3 regions of the Salinivibrio sp. PR5 genome follow, and region 2 is predicted to be linked to each of the others. Evidence: predicted binding sites of a transcription regulator. Region 2 holds the regulator's gene; each other region holds the start of a gene.
The links. Region 2 encodes CRP, which controls carbon source genes, mostly activating them, when cyclic AMP is high. Its sites were predicted from a motif close to TGTGANNNNNNTCACA; they were not measured.
Positions count from the first base shown of each region.

Region 1 (4,816 bases), on a different contig from region 2:
TATCCCTGTGAATATGCAGCTGTGCCGTAAGCTCAAGCTTGATGAAGATACTTACTCTGTCTCGATTCCACTCGGGGCAACGATCAACATGGGTGGCGCGGCAATCACCATCACGGTTCTTACACTCGCCGCGGTACATACCTTAGGGATTGAAGTGGATATTGCCACTGCAATTCTGCTTAGCATTGTTGCCGCAGTGTCTGCGTGCGGTGCATCAGGCGTTGCTGGCGGCTCACTCTTGCTGATCCCACTGGCGTGTAACTTGTTTGGTATCCCACACGAAATTGCCATGGAAGTGGTCGGTGTTGGCTTTACCATTGGTGTGTTGCAAGATTCAGCAGAAACGGGGCTTAACAGCTCAACAGACGTAGTCTTTACCGCCGCAGCCTGTATGGGTGAAGAGCGTAAAAACGGATAAGCCGATAAAGGGCGTTTTATCGGCAAAAGGCGGATAGCGCTCCCATTCAGGTTTGATACAAAAAAGCAGGTGCTTGGCACCTGCTTTTTTCGTTTATGCGCTCGTTACTAGCCTTCCAGTACCTTCATGAGTAGTTTGCCGTCGTACATGGCTTGTTTCACCATCGCAGCGCCCGGCATGGTCGCTTGCGTGTAGAAATAACTTTCTTCTAGCACTAAGTTTTGGCTGTATAAAGGGATGGTTTGCGTCTTTAAGCATTCCATGATTGCTGGATAGAGCACCGATTTCGCCCGGTTAAACTCGCCGCCAAATAATATTTTTTCCGGATTAAATAAATTCACCACGATGGCGATCGCCGTTCCTAGGTGATGGCCAAGCTCTGTAATCACGCGTTGCGCCAACGCATCACCGGCGACGGCGGCATCACAAATCGCGTCAATGGTGAGGGTTTTACCGCGCAATTGACTAGGGTGCCCCTCTGCGAGCAAGGTTTCTACCTGCTCAATGACCGCGGCTAAACTTGCCACGGTTTCTAAGCAGCCATAATTGCCACAAAAGCATCGCTTACCAAATGGCTTCACTTGAATATGACCCAGCTCACCCACATTCCCCACGCGCCCTTGGAGTACTTTTCCTTCTAGGATAATCCCAGCCCCAACGCCATTGTGAACGGCAATCAGCACCGCGCTATCTGATTCTTTCGCGTTACCAAATAACTTTTCAGCCAGCGCCCACGAGCGGGTATCATTACCCACAAAAACCGGTAATCCTGTTTCTCGATGCAGGACGGGTCCCAATGGCATATGGCTAACCTCAAAGTGCGGCATTTGAATGACCGTTCCTTGCGCACTATTCACTAAACCCGGCAACGACACCGCGATGCTTGTCACGCGATCCACCACGTCATGATGACGCGAAAAGAAGGCTTTAACGTACTCGACAACGGTCGCTAGCAAGGCCTCTTGAGGCATCACCGCCAACTCATGGCGTTCTTGTACCAGAATGTCACTGCTTAACGAGTGCAAAGCCATCGTGAGGTAACCGCGCCCTAAACGCATCGATAAGAATTGCCACCCGTCATTGTCCAGCATCAACCCAACGGCGGGTCGACCACGCATACTGGTTTCTTGAATTTGTGTTTCTTTGACAAGGTGTGCGTCCATTAGCTCACGGACAATTTTAGTAATACTGGCAGGTGCCAGCTGGCTGCGTTTGGAAAGCTCGATGCGCGAGATAGGCCCAAAGCGGTCGATCAAGTTGTAAACTGTGCCGGCATTTTTGCGCTTGATATGATCAATATGCCCCGGCTGCCCAATAATCATGCCCTGTCCTATTACTGCTGGGATCTGGCGATCCTATTCATGATGATGCGTATAATTGAATTTTTTTACTTTGCGAACTAATTGTGAAGCACAATAAGGTCGCCGCGTGATATCTATCACTTTCAGGTGTGAAAATCGCGTTTAGCCTCACGAAACCATACGATTTAGTAACTATGGTAAAAATCCAATCAATCGTGAAAAAGCAAGATCTGCGGAGGATAAATTGGCATAATGCGCCGTCGAATCGAACCGCCAGAAAGCATGATGTACCGAGTAAACGAAATATTTGAAACTATTCAGGGAGAAGGCACATTTACTGGCGTGCCCTCCGTCTTTGTCCGCTTGCAAGGTTGCCCTGTCGGCTGCGCTTGGTGCGATACCAAGCAAACATGGGAAACCGATGATAACGATCAACAAGACAAAATATTTATTATCGATAAGTCAGAAGACTCGCCTGCTTGGTGTTGGCTGAGTGCGAAAGATATTGCGACAGAAATCACCCAACGCTATCAGGCTAAACATATTGTGATTACTGGGGGGGAGCCTTGCCTATACGACTTGGTGCCCTTAACCGAGGCGCTAGAAGCGGTTGGGTGTCAGTGCCAAATTGAAACCAGTGGCACATATGAGGTCAAAGCCAGTCCGCAGACTTGGGTCACGGTGTCACCTAAAATCAATATGCGTGGCAAATTACCGGTACTGGCCAGTGCGATGGCGCGCGCGAACGAAATCAAACATCCTGTGGGCACCGAGAAAGACATTGCACAGTTAGATGCGCTGCTTGGCGACTGCCCACCTTCACCGAAGGCAACCATTGCGCTACAGCCTGTCAGTCAAAAGTCTCGTGCCACCAAGCTATGTATTGATACCTGTATTGCGCGCGGCTGGCGCTTGTCGATACAAACGCACAAATATTTAAATATTGCCTAGCGCAAATAGATAAAAACTCGGGTGTCGGCCGATACTTCGCGGGCGAGTTCAACCGCACGACATGAAGAATATCGATCAAAAAGCCGAGTGTTATCACTCGGCTTTTATTTATTCACCGCGGTAAGTGCAGCCTGCGGTGCAGGTTTCTTTCACCATTACCTTGCTTAATAAAGGCAGGTTTGGCTTGACCTGTTGCCAAATCCAACGCGCCAACACTTCGCTGGTTGGGTTTTCCAGCCCTTCAATCTCATTGAGATAGTAGTGGTCAAGACGATCATAGATAGGCTTGAAAGCGGCTTTGATGTCAGCGAAGTCGATCACCCAGCCTGTGTGTGGGTCAACCTCTCCTTCAACATACAAACGCACCATAAACGAGTGACCGTGCAAACGCCCACACTTATGTCCTTCTGGCACATTCGGTAAGTGGTGAGCGGCCTCAAAGGTAAATTCTTTAAACAGTTCAGTTGTCATACTGCCAAATCCCATCAACAACAAGATGGCGCATGCTACTCAACTTCCCTGACCGACACAATCTCTATCCCTGAGATCAGCGCGATTATAGCCAACGCAAACCGTTGCCCGTCGCAAAGGTGCGACAATTTACGTCGATGAAATCACACATTTTATATGGGAATCGCGGCATCTGGTGAGACACGGTTTAACATAGATCTGACAGAATTCAATTGACATACATATAATTTAATAACAAACGGTTGACTCATGCGCATGACTCTCGCGAGCAAACTTCTCCTTTCGCTTTTTCTCGTCTTCGCTCTGGTGCTTGTGACCTCGTTGGCCTATCAATCACATCAGCAAAAAGCGCTGATGACCTCGATAGTCAGTGAACAAACGCTCGATAAAGCATCCAACTATTTCGATAGTCTGAATATGTTGATGCTGACCGGCACAATCAGCCAACGCAATACACTGCGCGACAAAATGCTTTCCCACAAGGGTATTGAAGAGGCACGTGTTATTCGGGCAGAAGCGATCACCCGCTTTTTCGGTCCAGGCAACCCTGAACAAGCCCCAAAAGATAATATCGACCAACGTGCGCTTGATGGCGAGACCATTGTCGAAACCTTTGACTCTGAATCCGGCAAGAGGTTGGTTGTGGCACTGCCAATGAAAGCCAGCAGTGATTATCGCGGGACCAATTGCCTACAATGCCATGTTGCGGAAGAAGGCACTGTGCTGGGCGTTATTCGACTCGAATATGACTTACAGCCGCTCTATGGCACCATTGATAAAGAAATGCTGATCACTGCTGGGATCATGGGCAGTATCGCTGTGTTGGGCTTTCTGATCTCACTGACAGTGATCCGTCGTTGGGTGGTATCCCCCCTCAAACACGTATCGGCCTTTATGAAGCGAACCAGTCGCGACAAAAACTTGGCTGAGCGCTTGAATGACACACGGAATGACGAGATTGGCGAGCTATGTAATAGCTGTGATCAATTACTCGATAATTTTTCTGCTAGCTTACAACAAGTGCAACGTACCTCAGAGACGCTGTCGTCTGAAGCGTTAAACCTCATTCGCGTCTCTGGGCATACCGACCAACTCGCCGATAGTCAACGTCATGAAACCAATGATATGTCTACGGCCATCAATGATGTTCAGCAGCATCAACACGACATTCAAAGCCGTACGAGCGAGGCCGCACAATTGAGCGAATCTGCCGCCACAAGCGCGAATCAAGGTAGTGAACTGGCCAACGTCGCCGCCAATGATATCCGTAAACTGATGGATGATATTGGTCAAGTACGCAGCCAGATTTTGGATGTAAACCAGCAAAGCCAACAAGTGACAACCATTTTGGGCGTGATCCGCGAAATCGCTGAGCAGACCAACTTACTCGCGCTGAATGCAGCGATAGAAGCCGCTCGCGCTGGTGAACAAGGCCGTGGCTTCGCCGTGGTCGCTGAAGAAGTACGTAACTTGGCCAGCCGTAGCCATGATGCAACCGGGGAAATCCAAACCATTATTGAAAACTTGTGTTCAGGCAGTGAAGCATCCGCCCAAGCGGTCGAGGCCACCACAGAAAGTGCGAATCAACGTGCCGAGACGGTGATGCAGCTCTCTGACGCCTTGGCTGATATTGCTGAGCAAGTGACCACAGTGAACAATAATACCGATGACATTA
Region 1 covers NZ_MUFK01000037.1:26,097-30,912, forward strand. Annotated here, with positions in the region: gene sstT (serine/threonine transporter SstT) at 1-418, shown strand, start outside; gene mlc (sugar metabolism global transcriptional regulator Mlc) at 526-1,740, opposite strand; gene queE (7-carboxy-7-deazaguanine synthase QueE) at 2,005-2,670, shown strand; gene queD (6-carboxytetrahydropterin synthase QueD) at 2,779-3,141, opposite strand; gene BZG82_RS12675 (methyl-accepting chemotaxis protein) at 3,391-4,816, shown strand, end outside.
Region 1: mlc (sugar metabolism global transcriptional regulator Mlc) is a predicted target of CRP. The motif match lies at 1,846-1,861, and genes of this name have one in related genera.

Region 2 (4,816 bases):
AAAGGGGAGGAGGGTGACAAGATCTTGGCGCGCTTGGCAGCGTGGACTAAAACGATCCGTGTGGGCGGGCAATTCGATGATCCGGCGCCCTTTATGGGCGCACAGATCTCTGTGGCGGCAGCTGAAGGGATCTTAGCCACTCAGCAAAAACTGATCGATCTCGGTGGCAAGCCAGTCGTCGCTTGTGAACATCGCCATGATGCCGTGATCTCGCCGGGGATCATTGATGTTAGCGGGATCGCCGAGTTACCCGATGAAGAATACTTCGGTCCTTTATTGCAGGTGCAGCGTTACACCGATATGGCCGATGCATTGACGAAAGCGAATGATACCCGCTACGGCTTATCGGCAGGCCTTATCAGTGACGACGATGGTGAGTGGCAATACTTCCTTGACCATATTCGCGCCGGTATTGTAAACCGTAACCGTCAATTGACCGGTGCCAGTGGGGATGCACCATTTGGTGGTCCGGGCGCGTCGGGTAACCTGCGTCCAAGTGCTTATTATGCCGCCGATTATTGTGCCTACCCTATGGCATCGATGGAAGGCGAGCAGGTCACCTTGCCCGAGAGCTTTGCGCCGGGGATCACGCCTCTTGATTAAGGAGAATAACATGGATAGTTGCCAAGCGTTATTTGACAGATTGTGGCAAGACTACACACAGCGTCTTTGCCCTTCTGCGCAGAAAGTGCATGGGTTGCTCGAAGAAGGCCAACCCCTGATCAATGATCACATTGCACTGCGCACCTTTGCACTGCCTAATGTAGGGCTGGACAAGCTTGCCCGTCCTTTTATTGCGTTGGGCTATGAACCGAAAGGTGAGTACACCTTTGAAGCGAAGAAGCTCAACGCACGTCACTACGAGCATCCCGACCCTTTGATGCCGAAAGTGTTTATTAGTGAATTGATGGTCGGCCAATGCTCGACAAGATTGCAATCTATCGTGCGCGACTTAGTGGCGAATGTGGATGATGATGCGCTGAAAGGGAGCGATTTTCTTCATCAAGGACGTTTGTGGGAGTTGGATTGGCAAACCTACAAGACGTTAGCGGATGAAAGTGAATATGCAGCTTGGGTGGCAGCGCATGGCTATGGGGCGAACCACTTTACCGTCAGCGTGAATCAGCTGAACAACCATGATAGCTGTCAAGCGGTCAACGATACCTTGCGCCAAAATGGGTTTACCATTAACGAATCTGGCGGGGAGGTCAAAGGGGATGCATCAGTCTTTTTGGAGCAATCCTCGACGATGGCTGATCGCGTGCCGGTGCAATTTAGCGATGCACGCCATGATATTCCGGGGGGGTTCTACGAGTTTGCGAAACGGTATCCGCTTCCGGACGGTGAACTTTATCAAGGTTTTGTCGCCGCCTCGGCTGATAAAATCTTTGAAAGTACGCATCAATAGTGGCGAGAGAAGAAAAGGAGAGCGATGCTCTCCTTTTTTGGGTGGCTGTGTTTAGCGACTTTCAATATCGAGCCAGAATTTATCGTCAATCGCCTGAGTTTCATTACTCAGATGTGGGTTGTCGACGCGAATAAAGGTGCGCTCACCAATATTGGCTTTCTCAAAGGTCTCTTTTACCAGAGGCGCATTCTCAAAAAATTCGATGAAGGATCCGTCTTGATAGGCGGCCGCAAAGGCATCATTGAGCATGGTCGCCACCTCTGGGTTTTGGGGCGATACAAACAAGAACATCGGGAAGCGATAGATCAGCATTAAGTGCGGATCGACCAACAGATTTGCATATTGAGGTCGCTCTGCCAGCTCGCTAAAAGGCTCAATCAAAGCACGCGGGAAGAGGTCAGCCCGTCCGGTATCGACGGCTTTAAAGATATTCTCAAAGCTTGATATTTCTCGAACCCGAAATCCCGCCGACTGCAAGACCTTCACATCCGCCCAGCCTTGCCCTTGGATCATGGTCAGATTATTGAGCCCTGCTTGGTCACTGATTTGTGCAAGCTTGGGTTCGGTGGCTTGATTGGTAATGAACAAGCGATGGCCTAATAGACCCCGAAAAACTGGATAACGGATGGGAAGTAATTCTGACTCAAGGGTACGGTCGGCCCCGAGCCAATCTACCGTCAGTCGTCCTTGTTTCAGCATTTCTACTTTACGAGACTGAGAGCCAATTTGGCCTTGAAAGGGCTGTAACGTGACAGACTTACCCGATTTTTCCGCTAAAAACTCAATCAAGTCGATAGCGTATAAATCGAGGGCAGAGCCAGCCCGTGGTTCTGGGTGGACAATGGTGATATTCGCCGCAGCAGTTGAAGAAACCGCCGCGAGTAGCAATGCAGCAAGGGTGTGACGTAAGCTTCTCATAAACGACATCCTGTTAATCAGTTGTTAGATGGGTCGTTTTTGAAGTGTAGAACTTAGGTAATGAGTTTCCAGTCAATAAAAATAAAAAACCGACGCAAAAGCGCCGGTTTTATCGCAACACGCGAGGATTAGCGTGTGCCGTAAACCACAATGGTTTTACCGTGAGCTGAGATAAGATTCTGCTCTTCCAGCATTTTAAGGATACGCCCAACCGTCTCACGCGAACAGCCAACAATTTGACCGATTTCCTGACGCGTGATCTTGATTTGCATGCCGTCAGGGTGAGTCATGGCGTCAGGTTGCTTCGCCAAGTTCAGTAGGGTTTGTGCAATGCGGCCGGTCACGTCCAGGAAGGCAAGGTCTCCCACTTTCTGGCTGGTCACTTGCAGGCGACGCGCCATCTGAGAGGAGAGACGCATCAAAATGTCTGGGTTAACTTGGATCAGCTGGCGGAATTTCTTGAATGAAATTTCTGCCACTTCGCAAGGTGATTTCGCACGTACCCATGCGGTGCGCTCTTGGTCCTCTTCGAACAGACCAAGTTCGCCGATGAAGTCACCTTGGTTAAGGTAAGACAGGATCATCTCCTTGCCTTCTTCATCTTTGATTAGTACGGCCACAGAACCTTTCACGATGTAGTACAAGGTCTCCGCCTTTTCCCCTGCATGGATCAGAGTACTTTTGGACGGGTACTTGTGAATATGACAATGTGAAAGGAACCACTCGAGTGTAGGGTCTGTTTGAGGTTTTCCTGGAACCATATAACTTATTTCCTCTGCATGTGTTGCCCGGCAACGACGTCCTGTCTTTGTCTGAATGGAAACCCATCAGTCCAATGCACAGAATACGAGGTCTTGGCGCAGGCTACAAGCTCACTGTATGTTAACAAGAGTGTATCTTTTTTCTATCTGGATTTCTTGATTTTGATCTAAGCCAACCGCCTAAAAATTCGGCAAAAATGTGGCTAAGATCACGACCTGAGAAGTAATACACGTTAAGTGCGCTACGGCGCTTAACCTATCTTGCCTTTCTCAATCAACTGTTGGATCAAGGGGCGAATAATCAGCTCCATCGCAAATCCCATTTTACCGCCGGGCACGACCAGCGTGTTGTGCCGAGACATAAAGGCGCCACTGATCATTTGCAGTAAATAAGGAAAATCGACGTTCTTCATGCCACGAAAGCGGATCACGACAAAACTTTCGTCGAGTGACGGGATCCCTTTTGCATTCAGCGGGTTAGATGTATCTACGGTTGGGACGCGTTGGAAGTTAATATGCGTGCGAGAAAACTGCGGCGTAATATAGTGCAAGTAATCGTCCATGGAACGCACAATGGAGTCCGTAACGGCCTCGCGGGAATGGCCGCGGTCGCGCGTATCGCGGACAAACTTTTGAATCCACTCCAAGTTAACGATAGGCACCATGCCGATCAGTAAATCAACATGTTGGGCGACATTGACGTCACCATCCACCACTCCGCCATGCAAGCCTTCATAAAATAATACGTCGGTATTTTCAGGCAGATCTTGCCAGGGAGTGAAGGTGCCCGGCATTTGATTATAAGGCACGGCTTCATCAAAGGTGTGTAGATAACGACGATACTTGCCGGTGCCTTGTTCGCCATATTCTTTAAAAAATTGCTCAAGGCGTGGGAAGTCGTTGGCCGTGGGGCCAAAGTAGCTAATATGACGACCTTGTTCACGTGCTTTACGGATCTCAACATCCATCTCTGGCCGCGTGAAGCGGTGAAAGCTATCGCCCTCTAACCAAGAGGCTTTGATGTTCATCATATTGAACATCTTGCGAAACGCTTCGGAGGTCGTGGTTGTGCCTGCGCCAGATGAACCGGTCACAGCGATGATTGGGTGTTTAGCCGACATGACGAGCCCTGTCATTGATCAGTCTGAATTTACACCGCAGCCCACAATGGGAGGCGGTGTTACGGTCTGAGATCGCGCTGACGACGAATATCCACTGTCTCATGCAGCTCAGAGTATACAATCACGGCATCGCCGGATTTTAATTGTTCGCGCACTTGTTCAACTTTCTCAGCAAAGCTGACTTCCTGCTCACCGTAATCTGTCCCTTCCCGCAACACAAAGTGCTCAATTAAATTGGTCAAGGTTTCGGCTGGCACAGATTGCCATGGAACCATCATACTACATCACCTTTTGCTGACACCTAGATGGCACGGACGCCATCTCCGTGCTTAGGTTGTGAATTAGCTCCCATTTTACCGAATTATGCGCGTAGGTGCAGTGTATCTATGTCGATTCAGTCACAATTTATCGTGACGAATAGGGGCATCAGGTGTCGAGTTGCTCAGCTATCCACGCGGGCACTGCCTCTTCCAACCATAAACGCGGTGCACGCCAACGGCCAGTGACAAACCCAACATGTCCGCCATGGTCAGTGAGTTGATAGCGTATATTGGCCGGTAATGGCGTGGTTGGGATCACCGCGTCGGTCATAAAAGGATCGTCTTTGG
Region 2 covers NZ_MUFK01000005.1:78,999-83,814, reverse strand. Annotated here, with positions in the region: gene astD (succinylglutamate-semialdehyde dehydrogenase) at 1-603, shown strand, start outside; gene BZG82_RS03570 (DUF1338 domain-containing protein) at 614-1,408, shown strand; gene BZG82_RS03565 (hypothetical protein) at 1,460-2,326, opposite strand; gene crp (cAMP-activated global transcriptional regulator CRP) at 2,455-3,087, opposite strand; gene BZG82_RS03555 (phosphoribulokinase) at 3,339-4,208, opposite strand; gene BZG82_RS03550 (YheU family protein) at 4,268-4,486, opposite strand; gene BZG82_RS03545 (hydrolase) at 4,635-4,816, opposite strand, start outside.

Region 3 (4,816 bases), on a different contig from region 2:
TAAGGCATGATCACGGTATCAATCACATGAATGACACCGTTTGACGTCATAATATCGGCTTTGGTCACGGTCGCGTTATCGACTTTAACTTTGCCATAAGAGGTCTTAATCATAATGTCACTGCCTTGTACCGTGGTGGCGGACGACATACCCATCACTTGTTCCGCGGTTACCTTACCCGGCACGACGTGATAGGTGAGGATATCGACAAGCTTATCCTTGTTTTCGGGCTTGAGAAGCATGTCGACCGTCCCCTCTGGCAGTTTAGCGAATGCTGCGTTGGTGGGCGCAAAGACGGTAAATGGCCCTTCTCCTTTGAGGGTATCCACTAACCCTGCAGCTTTGACTGCGGCCACAAGGGTAGAAAAGTCATCATTTTTTGCGGCTGTGTCCACAATATCGTGGCCGCCTTTGTGGTGCGCAGCCATCGCGCTTCCCATTCCTAGAATCAAGGCGGCAGTCACCGCAAATTTCGTGAAGGTACGTTTTAACATGTTGCTCTCCTTTTCATCGATTGATCATTCCTCACCAAACCATCATCAGCAATGACAGTGAGTGACTGCTCAGGAATGTCGTGGCTCTTGGCAAAACGGGTGAAAGGAGAAAGAAGATCACTTTTGGAGGTAAGGATAGGCACATATCTGTGATCTTCTACGCTTGATTGATCGTGAAATCACGTGCAATTTTTCGAACAAGTCATTCGCATAACTGTGATTGTGAGCACACTTTTATCGGCGTACATTCTCTCTCGTCCCGCGACGAAAGGTCGCAAAGAAAACCTTCAAATAGAGACATTGTGGTGACAATTGGTCACCGAGATTGGCGTTTAATAACAATCAATCGACAACGAGAGAGGAAACAACCATGAAAAAATTAGCAGCTATTTTTGCACTTACACTTGCATCAACCTCAGTAATGGCAAGCGGTCTTAACCTTGACGTACAACCTGCAGAAGGCGGTGCTTGGGTATCAGTGACTGAACAAGGTAAAGCCGTTAAAGGCGCGAAAGTAACCAGCTCAAAAAGCATGGACAGCAAAGTGACTGACGAATCAGGTCGTGTATTCATTTACAGCCAAGACCAAAACAGTGGTTCAGTGACTTATGTTGCAAATACCGACCAAGGCCAACAAGCAGAAAAAGCCGCTTTTGTTGCCGGTGACCGCAGCTAATTTGCCCTACTAGGCAAAGACATCGTTGGAAAGCAAAAAAGAGAGCATTGGCTCTCTTTTTTTATGGTTAGGCGTTGTCAGGTATGAGCCACGCTTGGAGCGCATGCAGTGAGTCCACTTGGTGGGTGGGCGTCACGCCTTCTGGCAGGGGCTTTTTGTCGCGATTCAACCAGCATGTGTCTATGCCTGCGCGCATGCCACCGAGCACATCGGCCATTGGATTATCGCCGACCATGAGGATTTGAGACTTAGGTGGATGGCCCATCTTTGCAAATGCATGCTCGAAGATGCGAGGATCAGGTTTGGCAAAACCGACTTGCTCGGATACCACGAGAGTAGAAATGGCTGGCTTGAACCCTGTTTTTTCTAAACGGACATCCTGTAACGCGGTAAAGCCATTGGTGATAATACCAATGTGTGCGTGTGGACGAATCGCGTTTAGCAATGCTTCTGCGCCTGGGAGTGGCTCACAGATTTCGGCCATCGCATCCAAAAAGTGCTGATTTAGCGTTGTCGGTGCCACTTTAAGCCGCTTTCCCCAGTGGGTAAAGCGTTTGGTTTGCAGCGTGTGTGCGTCTATCTCGCCATTTTGGTATTGCACCCACAAAGGTTTGTTTAGTTCTGAATATTCGGCAAAGGCGTGTTGGTCGAAATCGACATCATAGTGTGAAAACATGCGTTGCAGTCCTGCAAACGCATCAAAGTGAAACAGTGTTTCATCTGCATCAAAAAGAACCCAAGGATACCGCATGGTGACTACATCTCTTTACGTTAAGTAAATGAAGTGTAACAGATGAAGCCCGTTCTCTTCGAGGCTTTTTTGTGCACTCACCGTCCTTGGTGAGAAACACTGAACCGTCAGAATGATGGTAAAACGATCTAGCGTGATTGAGGTTACAAAGTCAGATACAGCCCTGCTAATGTTGCGCTCATCAGATTTGCTAAGGTGGCGGCAAGAATGGCACGCATTCCTAATTTGGCGATATCACCTCGGCGCTCTGGAACAATACCGCCCAGTCCGCCCATCAACATCGCGATCGAAGTGAGGTTGGCAAAGCCGCACAGAGCAAAGGTAACAATGGCTTGGCTATGGGGAGAAAGTGCACCTTTTAGATTCATAAAATCAGCAAACGCCACAAATTCATTCACCGCAATTTTCTTACCAATTAAGGTACCAGCAGTCATTGCTTCCCCCCACGGAATGCCGATGAGCCAAGCGACTGGTGCAAACACATAGCCGAATATCCATTCCAGACTCAACTGAGGCATATTGATCATAGGACCAAGTTTGCCCAACCCGCCGTTAATCAGCGCAATCATGCTGATCACGGCCAGTAAGCTAGCCCCGACTGCCATCGCAATTTGTAATCCACTCAAAGCACCTTGTGTGCCTGCATCGATCAAGTTGACAGGCTTATCGTGGTTATCTTGCTCGGCTTGCGCTTGGGTATGGCTGATAGGCGCTTCGGTCTGCGGGACCATAATTTTTGCCATCATTAGACCGGCTGGTGCGGACATAAAGGCGGCAGCGATCAGGTATTTCATTTCAACACCGAGGCCTGCGTATCCAACCATGGTGCCTCCCGCGACGGAGGCTAACCCGCCGACCATGACTGCAAATAATTCTGAGCGCGTCATTGAGGCGAGAAAAGGGCGCACGACAAGAGGGGCTTCTACCGATCCGACAAAGATATTGGCAGTGGCTGACATCGATTCAGTGCGCGAGGTGCCGAGTACGCGTCTTAGTACGCCACCGATCAGGCGAATAATCCAAGCCATGACCCCTAAATGGTAAAGCACCGCGATCAGAGCGGAGAAAAAGACGATAGTTGGTAAAACGTTGAAGGCAAAAATAAAGCCAAGTTTAAATTTCGCGAGATCACCAAACAGAAACTCAGCACCAATATCGCCAAAGCTAATAATTGCGGACACGGCTTCTGATGCGTTAGCCAGAATACGCTGACCAAGCGGGACGGAGATAATAAACCCGGCAAAGACGATTTGAATAATGAAAGCGCCACCGACGGTACGCCAGTTGATCGCACGACGATTTTCTGAAAATCCAATCGCGATTAGAAAGAGGACGCTAATCCCCAAAAGGCCGATGCCAAATTGCATGATGCTTGCTCCGCAAACGTTAAACTGGGATGGAAAACGATTGCGGCGGTATTGTACTTATTTTTCCAAGTGTGACAAGTGTCACTAATAAATCATATTGTTGCATTATTTTGCATTTTTGTGGCCTGGAGGTTATGTGCTCGTAGGCGAGTCGTGCGAGCTCAGAGCGGCTTCACGATAGGTACTTGAACAGACGCATGCTATTCACGATGTCTTTGTGATCCATCAAAAGTTTTGCTGGTGAACATAGGTATTTTTTGTGAGCACTATCAATGAATTCTTTTTATGATACGGCGTATTTCCGCTAAACCTAGAAGAGGAATGTGTATGACACGATCCTTTATAGCTCTGAAATAAAGAGTTCAAATGAGTTCTAGGCCCCGTCTAGTCTGGGATTGAGTGGATATATTGATTAATAGCTGGTTATAAAATCGACATTTGGTTAGTGCCCTAATTAAATCGTTACGCATTTATGTTAGGGTAGTGAGCTGTGTGGATGTTGCGGTTCTTGCTGCTGGTCAACTTTTTTATCCGCGTTTTGCGATGAAAAGGCCAATTGAGCGCACAGGCCACCGACACTCACAGGCTTCCGAACAAACGGACTAAGGAGTTAACTCGTGAGCGATAAAAGCCATGAAGATATGATGAAACCGGACGGGAAAGTTAACCCGATCGATACTGACTACCAGGTCGGTCAGGATAACGTGGCCGTTAAACTTGGCCCGTTTGGTTTTGATATTCACAACCGAGTATTTATGGTCTCGGGGCTGGCCATTATGGCCTTTGTATTTGTCACTTTGGCGTTTCAAAACCAAATCGGCCCTGTTTTTGGTGATCTTCGGGGTTGGTTGACCTCGAACCTAGACTGGTTCTTCCTTTCTGCAGGTAATATTTTTGTTATCGCCTGTCTAGTGCTGATTGTGTCACCTTTGGGTCGCGTTCGTCTCGGCGGGACAGAAGCTAAGCCGGATTATAGCTATGCGGGTTGGTTTGCGATGTTGTTTGCCGCCGGTATGGGTATTGGTTTGATGTTCTACGGTGTTTCAGAGCCGTTAACACACTTTCAAACCTCATTGGGCGGTACCGCTGTTGATGCAAACGGTATTCGTACCGACTGGGCACCGTTAGGTGCTGCAGCCGGAGATGCTGAAGCGGCTCGACGCCTAGGTATGTCTGCAACGATTTTCCACTGGGGTCTTCACCCTTGGGCTATCTACGCTGTCTTGGCGCTAGGTCTGGCTCTGTTTGCCTACAACAAAGGCTTGCCTTTGACCATGCGTTCTGTCTTTTACCCGCTCTTTGGCGAGCGTGTATGGGGCTGGACCGGCCACGTGATCGATATTCTTGCGATCATCGCGACCCTCTTCGGCCTTGCAACGTCACTGGGTCTCGGTGCATCACAGGCGTCTGCTGGTCTTCACTATCTGTTTGATACCCCACTGGGTAACACCACTGAGGTGCTGCTTGTCATGGGTATCACCGCGATGGCCATCCTGTCTGTGGTTGCCGGGGTAGATAAAGGGGTGAA
Region 3 covers NZ_MUFK01000007.1:26,108-30,923, reverse strand. Annotated here, with positions in the region: gene BZG82_RS04650 (fasciclin domain-containing protein) at 1-494, opposite strand, end outside; gene BZG82_RS04645 (hypothetical protein) at 865-1,170, shown strand; gene yjjG (pyrimidine 5'-nucleotidase) at 1,238-1,921, opposite strand; gene BZG82_RS04635 (NupC/NupG family nucleoside CNT transporter) at 2,065-3,288, opposite strand; gene BZG82_RS04630 (BCCT family transporter) at 3,930-4,816, shown strand, end outside.
Region 3: BZG82_RS04635 (NupC/NupG family nucleoside CNT transporter) is a predicted target of CRP. The motif match lies at 3,359-3,374, and genes of this name have one in related genera.